2 regions of the Kocuria sp. HSID17590 genome follow, and region 1 is predicted to be linked to the other one. Evidence: predicted binding sites of a transcription regulator. Region 1 holds the regulator's gene; the other holds the start of a gene.
What was found. The regulator HrcA, encoded in region 1, represses chaperone genes, less so after heat shock. The targets are predictions, from matches to a motif close to TTNGCACTCGNNNNNNNCGAGTGCNAA.
Positions count from the first base shown of each region.

Region 2: groL (chaperonin GroEL) is a predicted target of HrcA. The motif match lies at 3,048-3,074, and genes of this name have one in related genera.

Region 1 is NZ_RBMB01000017.1:20,007-27,963, forward strand. It holds gene D8M39_RS07445 (DUF4870 domain-containing protein) at 1-440, opposite strand, end outside; gene D8M39_RS07450 (DUF3097 family protein) at 678-1,550, opposite strand; gene hrcA (heat-inducible transcriptional repressor HrcA) at 1,735-2,748, shown strand; gene dnaJ (molecular chaperone DnaJ) at 2,815-3,957, shown strand; gene D8M39_RS07465 (16S rRNA (uracil(1498)-N(3))-methyltransferase) at 3,954-4,709, shown strand; gene D8M39_RS07470 (GerMN domain-containing protein) at 4,844-5,773, opposite strand; gene D8M39_RS07475 (PhoH family protein) at 6,043-7,221, shown strand; gene ybeY (rRNA maturation RNase YbeY) at 7,218-7,724, shown strand; gene D8M39_RS07485 (GTPase Era) at 7,810-7,957, shown strand, end outside.
Region 2 is NZ_RBMB01000034.1:824-7,105, reverse strand. It holds gene D8M39_RS10620 (ribonuclease H) at 1-1,137, opposite strand, end outside; gene groL (chaperonin GroEL) at 1,264-2,898, opposite strand; gene D8M39_RS13025 (hypothetical protein) at 3,160-3,474, opposite strand; gene D8M39_RS10605 (DUF3263 domain-containing protein) at 3,565-3,789, opposite strand; gene D8M39_RS10600 (uracil-DNA glycosylase) at 3,853-4,536, shown strand; gene D8M39_RS10595 (siderophore-interacting protein) at 4,556-5,407, shown strand; gene D8M39_RS10590 (threonine/serine exporter ThrE family protein) at 5,457-6,282, opposite strand, start outside.

The sequences.
Region 1 (7,957 bases):
CCGCGGGACGTGGTGAGCCGGTCGTAGAGGTGTGTGTTGCCGCGATACTGGTGCGGCTCGCCGCGGTTGACCTTCACGCCCGCGACCACGGAGGCGATGGCCAGCCACAGCCAGGTCACGGCGGCGACCACGGAGAAGATCCAGCCGATCACGGGTACGAGAGAGAGCGCGATGCCTGCCAGCACCACGACACTCGGCAGCAGCGTGAAGTTCAGCGCCTCCCGGGACTCCTGCGCGGTGAACGGGCCGCGGTCCCCGAACACCCGGTGGATCACGTAGCTGGGCAGCGCGCCGACCACGCCGCCCAGGTGCGCGACGGTGGCCCACTGGCGGTCCTGGTTCACGTCCAGGGGCTGGGCCTCGGCGGGCACGGCCTCGAACGGGGTCTCACCCGCGGCGCGGGCGGCGGGGGCAGCGGGGGTGGGAGCAGCGTCAGTCACGGGTGGGTGTCCCTTTCAGGGGCGGTAGCCGAACCGGGGTGGATCGGAGTCCCGGTGCCCCCTATTCTACGGTGCGCTCCTGGAAACGGACCGGGGTGCGTCTGGAATCACGTGTGAGCCTGGATATGTCGGACGACGCCGCCGCGCCACCGGCAGCCCGGGGCCACCGCGCCAACCGCGTCGGCCGGGACAACGGGTCCCACACGGCACATCCGGCGCCCCACGTGCCAAAACCCCTCAGTAGCCGTCCGGTGCGGTGAGGAAGTCGATGAGCTCCTCGACCCGGCCCAGCAGTGCGGGCTCCAGGTCCGAGTAGCTGTCCACGCGGGCGAGGATCGCCTGCCACGCCCGCCCCACGTCCTGGGGAGTGCGGTGGGGCATGCCGAGGGCCTTGGCCATCCCGGTCTTCCAGTCCACACCGCGAGGGATCACGGGCCACGCGGGGATGCCCAGGGCTGCAGGCTTCACCGCCTGCCAAATGTCCACGTAGGGGTGGCCCAGGATCTGCACGTTGCCCCGCGCACCCGGCACAGACAGCGCCCGATCCGCGATCCGCGACTCCTTGGACCCGCTGACCAGGTGGTCCACGAGGATCCCGAGACGACGGCCCGGGCCGGGGTGGAACTCCGCGATGGCCGCGGGGAGGTCGTCGATGCCGTGCAGCGGCTCCACGACGATCCCCTCGACTGCGAGGTCGTGGCCCCAGACCTTCGCCACGAGCTCGGCGTCGTGGTAGCCCTCGACCCACACGCGGGACTCCTTGGCCACCGAGGCGCGCAGGTTCTCCACGGCCACCGAGCCGGAGCGCGTAATTCTGGGCCCGCTCGGGACACTGCGAGGTGCGGGCGGGGTGAGGCGGACGGGCTCGCCGTCAAGCAGGAAACCGGGACCGAGGGGGAAGGCCTTGACTCGGCCGTGGCGGTCCTCCAGGCCCACGACGCGCATGCCGCCCACGACCTCCACGCTCACCACGGCGCCCACCCACCCGCTCTCGACGTCCTCGAGCACCATGCCGGACTCCACGGGCAGCCCGCGGGCCGCGGGGGAGCGGCGGGAGACCTCGGGGCTGCCGAGGTCCTGCGGGCCCCAGCCCCAGCCGGGTGTGTTCACGGGGGTGCTCCTCGCTCGCGGGTGACGAATCAGCCGCGAGCGTACCAAAGGACCGGTCCGCGGCAGGGCCACTAGACTCACGGAATTAGCACTGTGCCGATTCGAGTGCCAAAATTGGTCGCGGCCCGGTTCACCGGGTGCCGCACGGGCGCCCGAGGACATCCGCGAGCGGGAGGTGGGAGACATGGAGCATCCGCGCAGGGCGAAGATCCTGCAGGCCATCGTGGAGGACTACGTCCACTCCCGCGAGCCCGTGGGCTCCAAGGCGCTCGTGGAGCGCCACCGGCTGCCCGTCTCCTCCGCCACCGTGCGCAACGACATGGCCGCCCTCGAGGAGGACGGTCTCATCGTGGCACCCCACACCAGTTCAGGTCGGATCCCCACGGACCGCGGCTACCGGGTGTTCGTGGGCCAGATCGCCGCGCTGCAGCCCCTCACGCCTGCGCAGCGCCGTGCCGTTCAGGTCTTCCTGGACGGCGCCCACGACATCGACGATGCCATGGAGCGCACCGTGCGCCTGCTGGCCCAGCTGACCCACCAGGTGGCCGTCATCCAGTACCCGGTGCGCACCGGGATCACGGTGCGCCACGTGGAGCTCGTGGACGTCGGCGGAAACACGCTGCTCGTGGTGCTCATCCCCACGAGCGGCCGCGTGGTGCAGCGCACGGTTGCCCTCACCGCGCCCGTTGCCGAGGACGCCCTGCTCGAGCTGCGCGCCGCCGTCCTGGCGCGCGTGCTGGGTCAGGCACTGGAGACCGTGCCGGCCGCGGTCGCCGAGCTCCCCGAGACCGTGGAAGACCCGGTCCGCGAGGCCGCGCTCGCCGTCGCCGACACCGTGGCAGTGCTGGCCGCCGCCTCGGACGACCAGCGCCTCGTGAGGGCGGGCACCGCCAACCTCGCCCGCTTCAGCGGGGACTTCCCCCAGAGCATCTCCCCGGTGCTCGAGGCGCTTGAGGAACAAGTGACACTGCTGCGATTGTTGTCCGAGATGCAGCAGGACGAGCGCGGCGTCGCGGTACGGATCGGCTCCGAGCAGTACGACGACCCGCTGGCCGAGGCGGCCGTGGTGGCCACCGGCTACGGCCCGCAGGACGCCTCCAAGGTGGGCGTCGTGGGCCCCACGCGCATGGACTACCCCACCACCATGGCCTCCGTGCGTGCCGTGGCCCGCTACCTCTCCAAGAACCTCGGGGACTGACGCGCCACCCGGCGCCGCCCCGGCACAGACCACCGACCCAGAGACGAAAGCAGAAGCGACGACATCGTGAGCGATCACTACGAAACCCTCGGCGTGAGCCGTGACGCCAGCGCCGAAGAGATCAAGCGCGCCTATCGCAAGAAGGCCCGCAAGCTGCACCCGGACGTGAACCCCTCGCCGGAGGCGGCCGAGGAGTTCAAGCGCGTCTCGCACGCCAACGACGTCCTGTCGGACCCGGACAAGCGCCGCGTGTACGACGCCACGGGCAACGAGAACGGCACGGACACCGGCTTCGGCGGAGGCTTCCCCGGCAGCGGGTTCGGCTTCTCGGACATCTTTGAGACGTTCTTCCAGGGCGCGGGCTCCGGCGGCCAGCGGGGCCCCCAGTCCCGCACGCGACAGGGCCAGGACGCCCTGATCAACGTGCGCATCTCCCTGAAGGACGCCGTTTTCGGAGTGGAGAAGGACATCACCGTCGACACCGCGGTCACGTGCCCCACGTGCGAGGGGACGTGCTGCCAGCCCGGCACGAGCCCCACCACGTGCACCATGTGCCACGGCTCCGGCCACATGCAGTACCAGCGGCAGTCCATCCTGGGCATGGTCACCACGCAGGCGCCCTGCTCGCAGTGCAACGGCTTCGGCACCGTGATCGAGCACCCGTGCCACGAGTGCTACGGCGAGGGCCGCGTGCGCGACCGCCGCCCCCTCACGGTGAAGATCCCCGCCGGCATCCAGTCCGGCAACCGGATCCGCCTGGGCGGTCAGGGCGAGGCCGGCACGGCCGGCGGACCCAACGGCGACCTCTTCGTGGAGCTGAAGGTGGACCCGGACCCCACGTTCGTGCGCGAGGGCGACGACCTGCACGCGCGGCTGCGGATCCCCATGACCGCCGCGGCACTCGGCACCACCGTGACGCTGGAAACTTTCGACGGCACGCGCAGCGTGGACGTGGTCCCCGGAACCCAGTCCGGTGCCACCATCACGCTGGACGACCTCGGCGTCACCCACCTGCGCGGCAAGGGTCGCGGGGACCTGCAGGTGCACTTCGAGGTCGAGACGCCTCGGGACCTCACCGGCGAGCAGCGTGAACTCGTGGAGCGGCTGGCGGAGCTGCGCGAGGAGCAGGCCCACGACGGCACCACCGTGAGCACCTCCCACTCCGGCGGGTTCTTCTCCCGGCTGCGGGACCGGTTCAACGACCTGTGACGAATCCCGTCTTCCACCGCGAGGACCTCACCGGGGCGCACCCCGGCGAGGTCCTCGACGTCGTCGGCCCCGAGGCCCGTCACGCCGTGACCGTTCGCCGGCTGCGCGCGGGCGCGTCCCTGGACCTCGTGGACGGCCGCGGCACCCGCGCGGTGTGCACGTTCGTCGCGGGGGAGAAGGACCGCATGAGCGTCACCGTGGACTCCGTGGCGCACGAGGAGCCGCCGGCGCCGCGCCTCACGCTCGTCCAGGCGCTGGCCAAAGGGGACCGGGACCTGCAGGCCGCGGAGACCGCCACCGAGCTCGGTGTGGACTGCGTGATCCCGTGGCAGGCAGAGCGCAGCATCGTGCGGCTGCGCGGGGACCGTGCCGCCAAGACCATGGCCAAGTGGGACGCCACCCTGTGCGCGGCCGCCAAGCAGTCCCGGCGCGCGCACTGGCCGCGGCGGGAGCAGTGGATGGACACCGCCGCCCTCGCGCGGCTCGTGGCGGAGGACACGGAGACCCTGTGGCTCGTGCTGCACGAGACCGCCTCCACCGCGTGGTCCGGGCACGACGTCACCGCCTGGCGGGAGCGGACCCGGATCGCCGTGGTGGTCGGGCCGGAGGGCGGCATCAGCGATGCGGAGACGCAGCTGCTCACCGAGGCCGGGGCCCACACGCTGCGCCTCGGGGACACGGTCATGCGCTCGGCCACCGCCGGGCCGGCCGCCCTGGCCGCGCTGCACTCTGTCCTGGGCCTCTGGGGCTGAGCGCCCCCTCCGCGGGAGGGGCTGGGTGGGACGAACCCCGGGATCTCGGGGGAGCAGCATGCCGGGGACGCCACCCGCGCCTCGTCGGGACGGCATGACGACGACGTCGCGCGCCCGCGTACGGCGGATGCGCCTCAGCGCGTGGCAGCGACGGTGATCACGTGGTCGTCCACGAGCACGGTGCCCTGGTCGTTTGTTCCCGCGACCCGCACCGTGTACTCGCCCGGGTCCAGGTCGATGGTGGTCCGCAGCTCGGTGCCGACAGTGGGGTCCGAGCCGGGGGAGGCCGCGGCGACCGTGCCGCTGCGCACTGTGCGCTCGTCCTGCGTGACCTCCCAGCGGACGTCGTGCACCGCGGGCAGAACGCGCAGGAACACGGTCAGGGGACTGCCGGGGTCCGCGTCCGTCTGGGGGTCGATGAGCCACACGGGCGCGGCCAGGGACGTGTCGCGGGTCAGCGGATCGGAGAGGTCCACGGAGCCGAACGCCGAGAACCCGGTGCGCCCGTCCACCAGGATGCGGACCTCCTTGGCGGTGGAGGCGTCCAAAAGTCCCGCGGTCACGGCGGCCGCGGAGACCGTGTACACCATCTGCTGCAGCGCCATCTGGGCGTCCTTCTCGGACAGCTGCGTGCCGAACGCCGCCGCGGGCAGGTCCACGGTGATGATGCCGTCCGGGGACACCGAGGTTCCCACCGTGCTCACGGGGGACCACAGCGTGCGGTAGTCGGGGTCCATGGGGGTGGCACGGGTCACCATGGCAGCGGCGCGTGCCACCGGGTCCGCTGTGCTCGTGTCCTCGGGGTTGCGGAACTCACGGAACAGGTAGCCGGACTGGTCACCCGTGCCGACCCAGTAGATGGGGGCCTGCTCGGTGGCCACGCCGCCGAGCGCCTCGTCCGTGGTGCCCGGTGCCGCGCCGATTCCCGGTGCGGCCGCGGAGTTGTCGTCCGGGCGGTCCGCGGCCGTGCCGCACCCGGCCAGCGCCACGGACGCGACCACAGCGAGCGCGGCGAGGCTCCAGCGGCGGGGTGTGCGCGGTGGTACGCGGCGGCGCGGTCTCACGCGGTGCTCGCCCTCCTCCGGGCCCTCGGTGACGGGTGCGGGGTCAGGGACCGCGCCACGGCGACGTCGTGTTCCCACCTCTCCGACACAGAACCTGGAGGGTGGGACCGCGCGGTGTGGCACCGGCGGCATGACTTCACGGCTTCACAAGATACCGACCGGCGGGGGTGCGCGCGAACTCCGGGAGCCCGTGGCGCGGACCGTTACCCGATTGCAACCCGGGACCGTGGCGGACGGCGCGTCGGAGGGGACCGGTAGGCTGGTGCCCGATGAGAGAACAACCCGAGGGGATGAAACCACTGACCGCTGCACCCAGTGAAAGTACCCGTGTGACCGTGCACATGCCGGACCGGGACACCGCCGTGCGGTGCCTGGGCCAGGCGGATTCGACGCTGAGGCTCCTCGAGGGCGAGTTCCCGGCGGTGTGCATGACCGTGCGGGACCTCGATGTCGCCCTCGAGGGCCCCGTGCTCGACACCCGGCTGGCGGCGTCCCTGCTCGAGGAGCTGCTGGCGATGGCGCTGCGCGGCACGGAGATCACGGAGCGCACCGTGCTGCGTGTGGCCCGCATGATGCGCGAGTCCCAGCAGGTGCGCCCGGCGAGCGCACTGTCCACGAGCATCCTCTCCACCCGGGGCCGCACCATCCGCCCCAAGACGGTGAACCAGAAGACGTACGTGGACGCGATCGACGAGCACACCGTGGTCTTCGGAATCGGACCGGCAGGCACGGGCAAGACCTACCTGGCCATGGCCAAGGCCGTGCGCGCGCTGCAGGCCAAGGAGGTGAACCGGATCATCCTCACGCGCCCCGCGGTGGAGGCCGGCGAGCGCCTGGGCTTCCTCCCGGGCTCGCTCAACGACAAGATCGACCCCTACCTGCGCCCGCTCTACGACGCGCTGCACGACATGATGGACCCGGAGTCCATCCCGCGGCTCATGGAGGCCGGGGCCATCGAGGTGGCTCCGCTGGCGTACATGCGCGGGCGCACGCTCAACGACGCCTTCGTGATCCTGGACGAGGCGCAGAACACCACCCCCGAGCAGATGAAGATGTTCCTCACGCGGCTGGGCTTCGGCTCGCGCATCGTGGTCACCGGGGACGTCACCCAGGTGGATCTTCCGGGATCCACGAAGTCCGGGCTGCGCCAGGTCCAGCACGTGCTGGGAAAGATCGACGACATCGCGTTCTGCGAGCTGACCGCCGAGGACGTGGTGCGCCACGAGCTGGTGGGGGAGATCGTGGCTGCGTACGACCAGTTCGACACCACCAACCGGCACCGCGTGGAGCGCTCGCACCGCAAGGAGGACCGCCGTGCAGCGGCCGCGCACCGGGCGGAGACCGGCTCCCACCCGGGCGCTGCCGGTGACCGGGCCGGGGCCGACAGAGCCGGGGCGGACAGAGCGGGAGCGGACCAGGCCGCAGGGCCGGAGGGCGGCGCGCTGTGAGCGTCTCGTTCGACCTGCCGTGGGACGGCCCGCAGGAGCTCGAGGGGCTCGCGGAGTGCTACCGCGCGGTGGACACCGACCAGCTGTCGGCCCTCGTGGAGCTCGCCTTCACCCGGTGGCACCTGCACCCGGACACCGAGGTCTCGATCGCCGTGGTGGACGAGGAGCGCATGGCCGAGCTGCACGAGCAGTGGCTGGACCTGCCCGGTGCCACGGACGTGATGTCGTTCCCCATGGACGAGCTGCGCGAGGGCACCCCGGAGGAGCCCAGCCTGGGCGTCCTCGGGGACGTCGTGCTGTGCCCGCCCGTGGCGCAGCGGCAGGCGCAGGCCGCGGGTCACAGCACGCAGGACGAGCTGTGCCTGCTCACGGCGCACTCGCTGCTGCACCTGCTCGGCCACGACCACGCGCAGGAGGAGGAGCGGGCCCGGATGTTCGCCGCCCAGCGCGCGCTGCTCGAGGAGTTCCTGGGCCGGGACGCCCCCGTGGAGACCATGACGTGACGCCCGCGCCACACCCCCGGCGGCAGGGCCCGGCGCACCGGCCGAGCACGCGCACCCCGATCGAACGCAGGAGCGAGGACACACCATGATGCAGGACACCACAACCGAGCACGGAACGGACTTCCGGGCCGGCTTCGCCGTGTTCGTGGGCCGGCCCAACGTGGGCAAGTCCACGCTGACCAACGCCCTCGTGGGCCGCAAGGTCGCCATCACCTCCAACCGTCCGCAGACCA
Region 2 (6,282 bases), on a different contig from region 1:
GCGCAGCAGCCACGGACCCATCTCGTTGTGCTGGTCTTCCCGGACCCACACCGAGCTGCGGCGGGTCACCGCAGAGGGCTCCTCCGAGCGGTAGCTCAGGTGGTAGGAGCCGGAGCCCAGACTCGTCACCCGGGTCTCGTCCACCGCGCCCGAGCCCCGCAGGACCTCCAGGACGGCCTCCCCCGTGAGGCAGCGGCCGTGGGTGTCCACGCACAGTGCGTCCCGGTGCAGGAAGTCCACGGCGCCGTGCTGCTGTGCGGTGGAGCGGAGCACGGCCATCTCCCGTGACACCGCGTCCGCCACCAGGTGCGCGGGGAGGCCCCCGTGGCTGCCGGCGGCCTCGCCACCCGGGACCGAGGACGGGTCAGCCGGGTCAGTCGGGTCCGCCGGGTCCTCGCCCAGCGCGAGCTCGGAGAACAGGTCCGGCTGCTCGTCCGGATCGCTCACCGTGGTGGCGGGACGTGCTCCTGCCGCCGTGGTCGTGGGACGGGCCCCGGCCACCGTGTGAGAAGTGACGGGGGCCGCCTCGCTGGCGGACGGCGTCGCGTCAGCCGCGGTGGAGTGGCGCCCGGCACCGGCGGAGGCGCCGGCGTCAGCGGCACCGGCGACGTCAGCGGCGTCAGCAGCCTTCTCGGAGGTGGCGAGGTCAGAGGCGGCGTCGTCGTCGCGGAAGCCCGGGCCCACGGGCATCCGGGCGGGGTCCGTGCCCTTCTGGTAGGCCACCGCCATCGCCCGCGCGCGCTCGTCCGCGGCCTCGTTGAGCTCGTGGCCAGCGTGGCCCTTGACCCACTCGAAGCTGACGTCCCGCCCGGCCAGTTCCCTGTCGAGGGCCTTCATGATGTCCACGTTCAGCACGGGCTTGCCGTCCCGCTTCTTCCAGCCCTTCTTCTTCCACCCCGGCATCCACTTGGTGACGGAGTTGATCACGTACTGGCTGTCGCACAGCACGCGCAGGGGCTCCTCCCTGCGGTGCCGGGTCTCCTCGAGGAGGTTCAGCACCGCCGTCAGCTCACCCTGGTTGTTGGTCCCGTGCGCCCATCCCCCCGCCTGCCACGAGGTGGGGTCGATGTACCAGGCCCAGCCGGCCGGGCCGGGGTTGCCGAGCGCGGAGCCGTCCGCGGAAGCGATGATTGTCATGGGCACATCCTCCCAAAACCCCCCGACACGCAGAAGGACCCCGGGTGTGCACTGCACACCCGGGGTCCTTCCGGTTCTCCGCGCGGTCCGTCGACCGGCCCGCGCGGATCCCTCAGTGAGGGTGGATCACATCATGCCGCCCATGCCACCCATGGGATCGGCACCCGCGCCCGCACCGGCGGCCTCGGGCTCGGGCTTGTCCGCCACCACGGCCTCCGTGGTGAGGAACAGCCCGGCGATGGACGCCGCGTTCTGCAGGGCGGAGCGGGTCACCTTGACGGGGTCGTTGATGCCCGCGGCCATGAGGTCCTCGTACTCGCCGGTGGCGGCGTTGAGGCCCCAGCCGGTCTCGAGCCCGCGCACCTTGTCGACCACCACGCCCGGCTCCAGCCCGGCGTTCAGCGCGATCTGCTTGAGCGGCGCGTCGATGGCGACCTTCACGATGTTCGCGCCCGTGGCCTCGTCACCGGAGAGGTCGAGGGACTCGAACACCTTGGCACCGGCCTGGATGAGGGCCACGCCGCCACCGGCGACGATGCCCTCCTCCACGGCTGCCTTGGCGTTGCGCACGGCGTCCTCGATGCGGTGCTTGCGCTCCTTGAGCTCCACCTCGGTGGCCGCACCGGCCTTGAGCACAGCCACGCCACCGGCCAGCTTGGCCAGGCGCTCCTGCAGCTTCTCGCGGTCGTAGTCGGAGTCGGAGTTGTTGATCTCCGCGCGGATCTGGGCCACGCGGCCCTCGATCTCCTCCTGCGTGCCGGCACCGTCCACGATGGTGGTCTCGTCCTTGGTCACGACGACCTTGCGGGCCTGGCCCAGCAGGTCGATCGTGGCGGACTCGAGCGAGAGGCCCACCTCTTCGGTGATGACCTGGCCGCCGGTGAGGATCGCGATGTCCGCAAGCTGCGCCTTTCGGCGGTCGCCGAAGCCAGGAGCCTTCACGGCCACGGACTTCACGGCACCGCGCATCTTGTTGAGCACGAGCATGGCCAGCGCCTCGCCGTCCACGTCCTCGGCGATGATCAGCAGCGGCTTGCCCGCCTGCATGACCTTCTCGAGCACGGGGACGAGGTCCTTCACGGCCGAGATCTTGGAGTTCACGATGAGGATGTAGGGATCCTCGAGGACGGCCTCCTGGCGGTCCGCGTCCGTGACGAAGTAGCCGGAGAGGTAGCCCTTGTCGAAGCGCATGCCCTCGGTCAGCTCGAGGTCCAGCCCGAAGGTGTTGGACTCCTCGACGGTGATGACGCCTTCCTTGCCGACCTTCTCCATGGCCTCGGCGATGAGCTTGCCGATCTCGGGATCGGCGGCGGAGATGGACGCGGTGGCGGCGATCTCCTCCTCGGTCTCGATCTCCTTGGCGGAGGACAGCAGCTGCTCGGTCACCGACGCGACGGCCTTCTCGATGCCGCGCTTCAGGGACAGCGGGTCCGCACCGGCGGCCACGTTGCGCAGGCCTTCCTTCACGAGGGCCTGGGCGAGCACGGTGGCCGTGGTGGTGCCGTCACCGGCGACGTCGTCGGTCTTCTTGGCGACCTCCTTGACGAGCTCGGCGCCGATCTTCTCGTACGGCTCCTCGAGCTCGATCTCCTTGGCGATGGAGACACCGTCGTTGGTGATGGTGGGGGCGCCCCAGGACTTCTCCAGGACCACGTTGCGCCCGCGGGGGCCGAGCGTGACCTTCACGGCGTCCGCGAGGGTGTTCAGGCCCTTCTCCAGACCGCGGCGTGCTTCTTCGTCGAATGCGATCATCTTTGCCATGTGTTTCGTCCCTCCTGGACGGTTGACAAACAAGACGTGTCATCACGGTGCCCGCGACGGACGGGGACGGGGCGCGATCCTCACCGCGCCGCGACCACCTCACCGTGATGTGGTTTCACCCGGATGCCGAGAGCCGCCACCGGACCCGGTTAGCAGTCCACTCGACTGAGTGCTAATCCAATAGTGGCACCGGCGCGCGAGGAACCGCAACCGAGCGGGCACCCCGGGGCGCCGGTTTCATCATTGGCTGAACGCGGTGCCTCAGGCCGCGGTGACGTACCCCGGAAGTGCCGCGGGCGACGTCGTCGTGCCCGGCACCGCGGGCGGGGCAGCCGCAGCGCTCACGGCCACGGACACGGCGCCCGCCGGTGCGGAGGCCGACGTGTCCTGCTCCGTGCGCGGAGCGTTGACGAAGCACACGGCACCGAGGGCGAGCGCGAGCAGCCCGGTCACGAGGATCGCGCGGAACTCCCGTCGCGAGCCGGTGCGGGCGGCGGGGTTGTGGCCCCGGTGCGCGCCCTGGCGGGCGCCGTCCTCGGGGACGTCGTCGAACTCGTCGCGGGGGTACTCGCTCATGGTCTGGCTCTCCTGGACGGTGGGCGGCGCGCTCCACAGGACGGCGCGCGGACTCGGGGCCGAGTATGGCACGGCCCGCAGGGAGTCCGCTCAGCGCGAGCGGGCGCGGCGCAGCCTCGAGATCAGCATGGGAGCGTGCCGGGCGGCGGCCTCGGAGGAGATCAGCGCGTTGAGCCGCTGGTAGTAATGCACGGGACTCAGCCCCAGCCGCGAGCGGATCGCCGACTCCTTGGCTCCCCGGTACTTCCAGTGCTGGGACTCCAGCTCCAGGATCGCGCGGTCCAGTTCGTCGAGCTCCTCCCCCGTGGTAGACATGAGCCCCACCCTAACGCGCACGGAAGCACCCCGTGCGCGCCGCACCCGACCCGGGGAGGCCCCGTGAACGCCCAGCGTCCGCTGCACGAGATCATGCACGAGGAGTGGGCGCGGGCCCTGCAACCGGTCGAGGGGCAGATCCGTGCGATGGGCGAGTTCCTGCGGGCCGAGCACGCCCAGGGCCGCCACACTCTGCCGGCTGGGGAGAACATCTTCCGTGCGTTCCGCGAGCCGCTGTCCGCCGTCAGGGTGCTGATCGTGGGCCAGGACCCGTACCCCACTCCCGGCCACGCGATGGGGCTCTCCTTCTCGGTGGCCCCTGACGTGCGCCCCGTGCCCCGTTCGCTCAAGAACATCTACGCGGAGCTGCAGTCGGACCTCGGGATCGCCCCGCCGCCCCACGGGGACCTCTCCTCGTGGTCCGGGCAGGGGGTCATGCTGCTCAACAGGGTGCTCACCGTCCAGGCCGGGGCGCCGGCCTCGCACCGGGGCAAGGGCTGGGAGGCGGTCACGGAGTGCGCGATCCGAGCGCTGGGCGCGCGCGAGCAGCCCCTCGTGGGAATCCTGTGGGGCCGCGACGCGCGCGGCACCGCGGCCTGGCTGGGCGGCGCGCCCACCGTGGAGTCCGCGCACCCCTCGCCGCTCTCCGCGTCCCGCGGCTTCTTCGGCTCCCGCCCCTTCTCCCGCACCAGCGCCCTGCTGCAGGAGCAGGGCGCGGACCCCGTCTCCTGGGAGCTGCCAGGTTAGGAGCACCTAAGCTGGAGGCATGACAGCCACTCCAGCACGTCCCAGCAAGCCCCAGCTCGAGCTCACCGTGGCCGAGCGCCTGCAGCTCTCCCCGGCCATGGTCCGGCTGGTCTGCAGGATCGACAACGCGCAGGACTTCCAGGACATCGAGGCCCCGGAGAAGTACGTCAAGCTGATCTTCTTCTCGCAGGCCACCCTCGCGGCCACCGCCCCGGGCGCCCTGCCGGACTACTGGGAGGTCCGGGACACCGCGGCGCCGGAGGACCAGCCGGTCTCCCGCCACATGACCCTGCGCCGCACGGATCCCGCCGCCGGTGAGGTGTGGATCGACGTCGCCCTGCACGGCTCCGAGGGCTACGCCGGGCCGTGGGCGGACGCCGCCGCGCCCGGCGACCGCCTGGTGGCGCTCGGCCCCGGAGGCAAGTGGATGCCGGACCCGGACGCCACGTGGAGCCTCTTCGCGGGCGACGACGCCGCCGTGCCCGCCGTGCTCGCGAATCTCGAGGCCCTGCCCGTCTCCGCACGGGGCGAGGTGGTCCTGGAGGTCCAGGACGCCGCCCACGAGCTCGACCTCTCGGACGTGGCCGTCCCGGAGGGGATCACGGTGCGGTGGGTGCACCGCGCGGACGAGGCGTCCGGTGAGCGGGCGCTCGTGCAGGGCATCGCGGACGCCGCGTGGCCCGAGGACGTGAGCAGGGTGCAGGCCTTCGTGCACGGCGAGCGCGAGGCCATGAAGGCCGCCCGCACGGTGCTCTTCGACCAGCGCGGCCTGGACCGCTCCCAGGTGTCCCTGTCGGGCTACTGGGCCGGCGGGCGCACCGAGGACGTCTTCCAGGCGGAGAAGAAGCTGCCCGTGGGGAAGATCCTCTAAGCAGCCCGGGCGCTGCGCCGTCCGAGGGCTGCGGCTGCCCGTCAGCTCCTCAGCGGCGGCGGTTGCGCCGCTGGGAGAGGTGCTGCATCTGCTCGATGAACGGGCGCATGAGGTACTTGGCGAGCACCACGCCGGCGGCCAGCAGCACGATCGAGGCCATGGCGTTGAGCAGCTCGGTGATCCCCTGGCCCGCGGTCTCGTTCTCCACCGTGATGGCGTACATGCCGCGGAACAGCGTGAGCCCGGGCAGCAGGAACGTCATCGCGGGGATGGCCAGCACGGCCTGGGGGATGCGCGCGCGAGCCGCCAGCAGGGCGGCCACGCAGCCGCTGACCACCGCGGCGACGCCCGTGGCCAGCCGCGCCCCGGGATCCACGAGGCCGATCCCGTGGTAGACGAGCAGCCCGGCGAAGGCCGCGAGCAGCGCCGGCGGGATGTGCCGGGGCTTGGCCTGCATCAGCACCGCGATGAGCGCCGTGGAGACCAGCATGAAGACCACGTTGCGCAGCACCCCCGCGGGGGTGAAGCTCGACTGCGAGATGTCGATGCCCGGCACGTCCGCCAGCCGGACGGTCAGCGAGACGCCGATCGCGATCCCCGCCACGATGGCGAGGAACGCCATGGCGGTGGAGAGCAGCCGCCCGGCGGCGGTCACGGGGAAGCCGTTGATCGCGTCCTGCATGGTGGAGACCATGCGGGTGGTGGGCAGCAGCATGATGAGCCCACCGGCGATGACTTTCGGTGGGTACAGCTCCACCCCCAGTGCGGAGATCACCATGGCGATCAGGGTGATGACCAGGGCGTTGGCGCCCAGGGAGAAGAACTCGGGGATCCGCCACGCGCCCAGCTTGGCCGTGACGAGCTGCACCACGGTG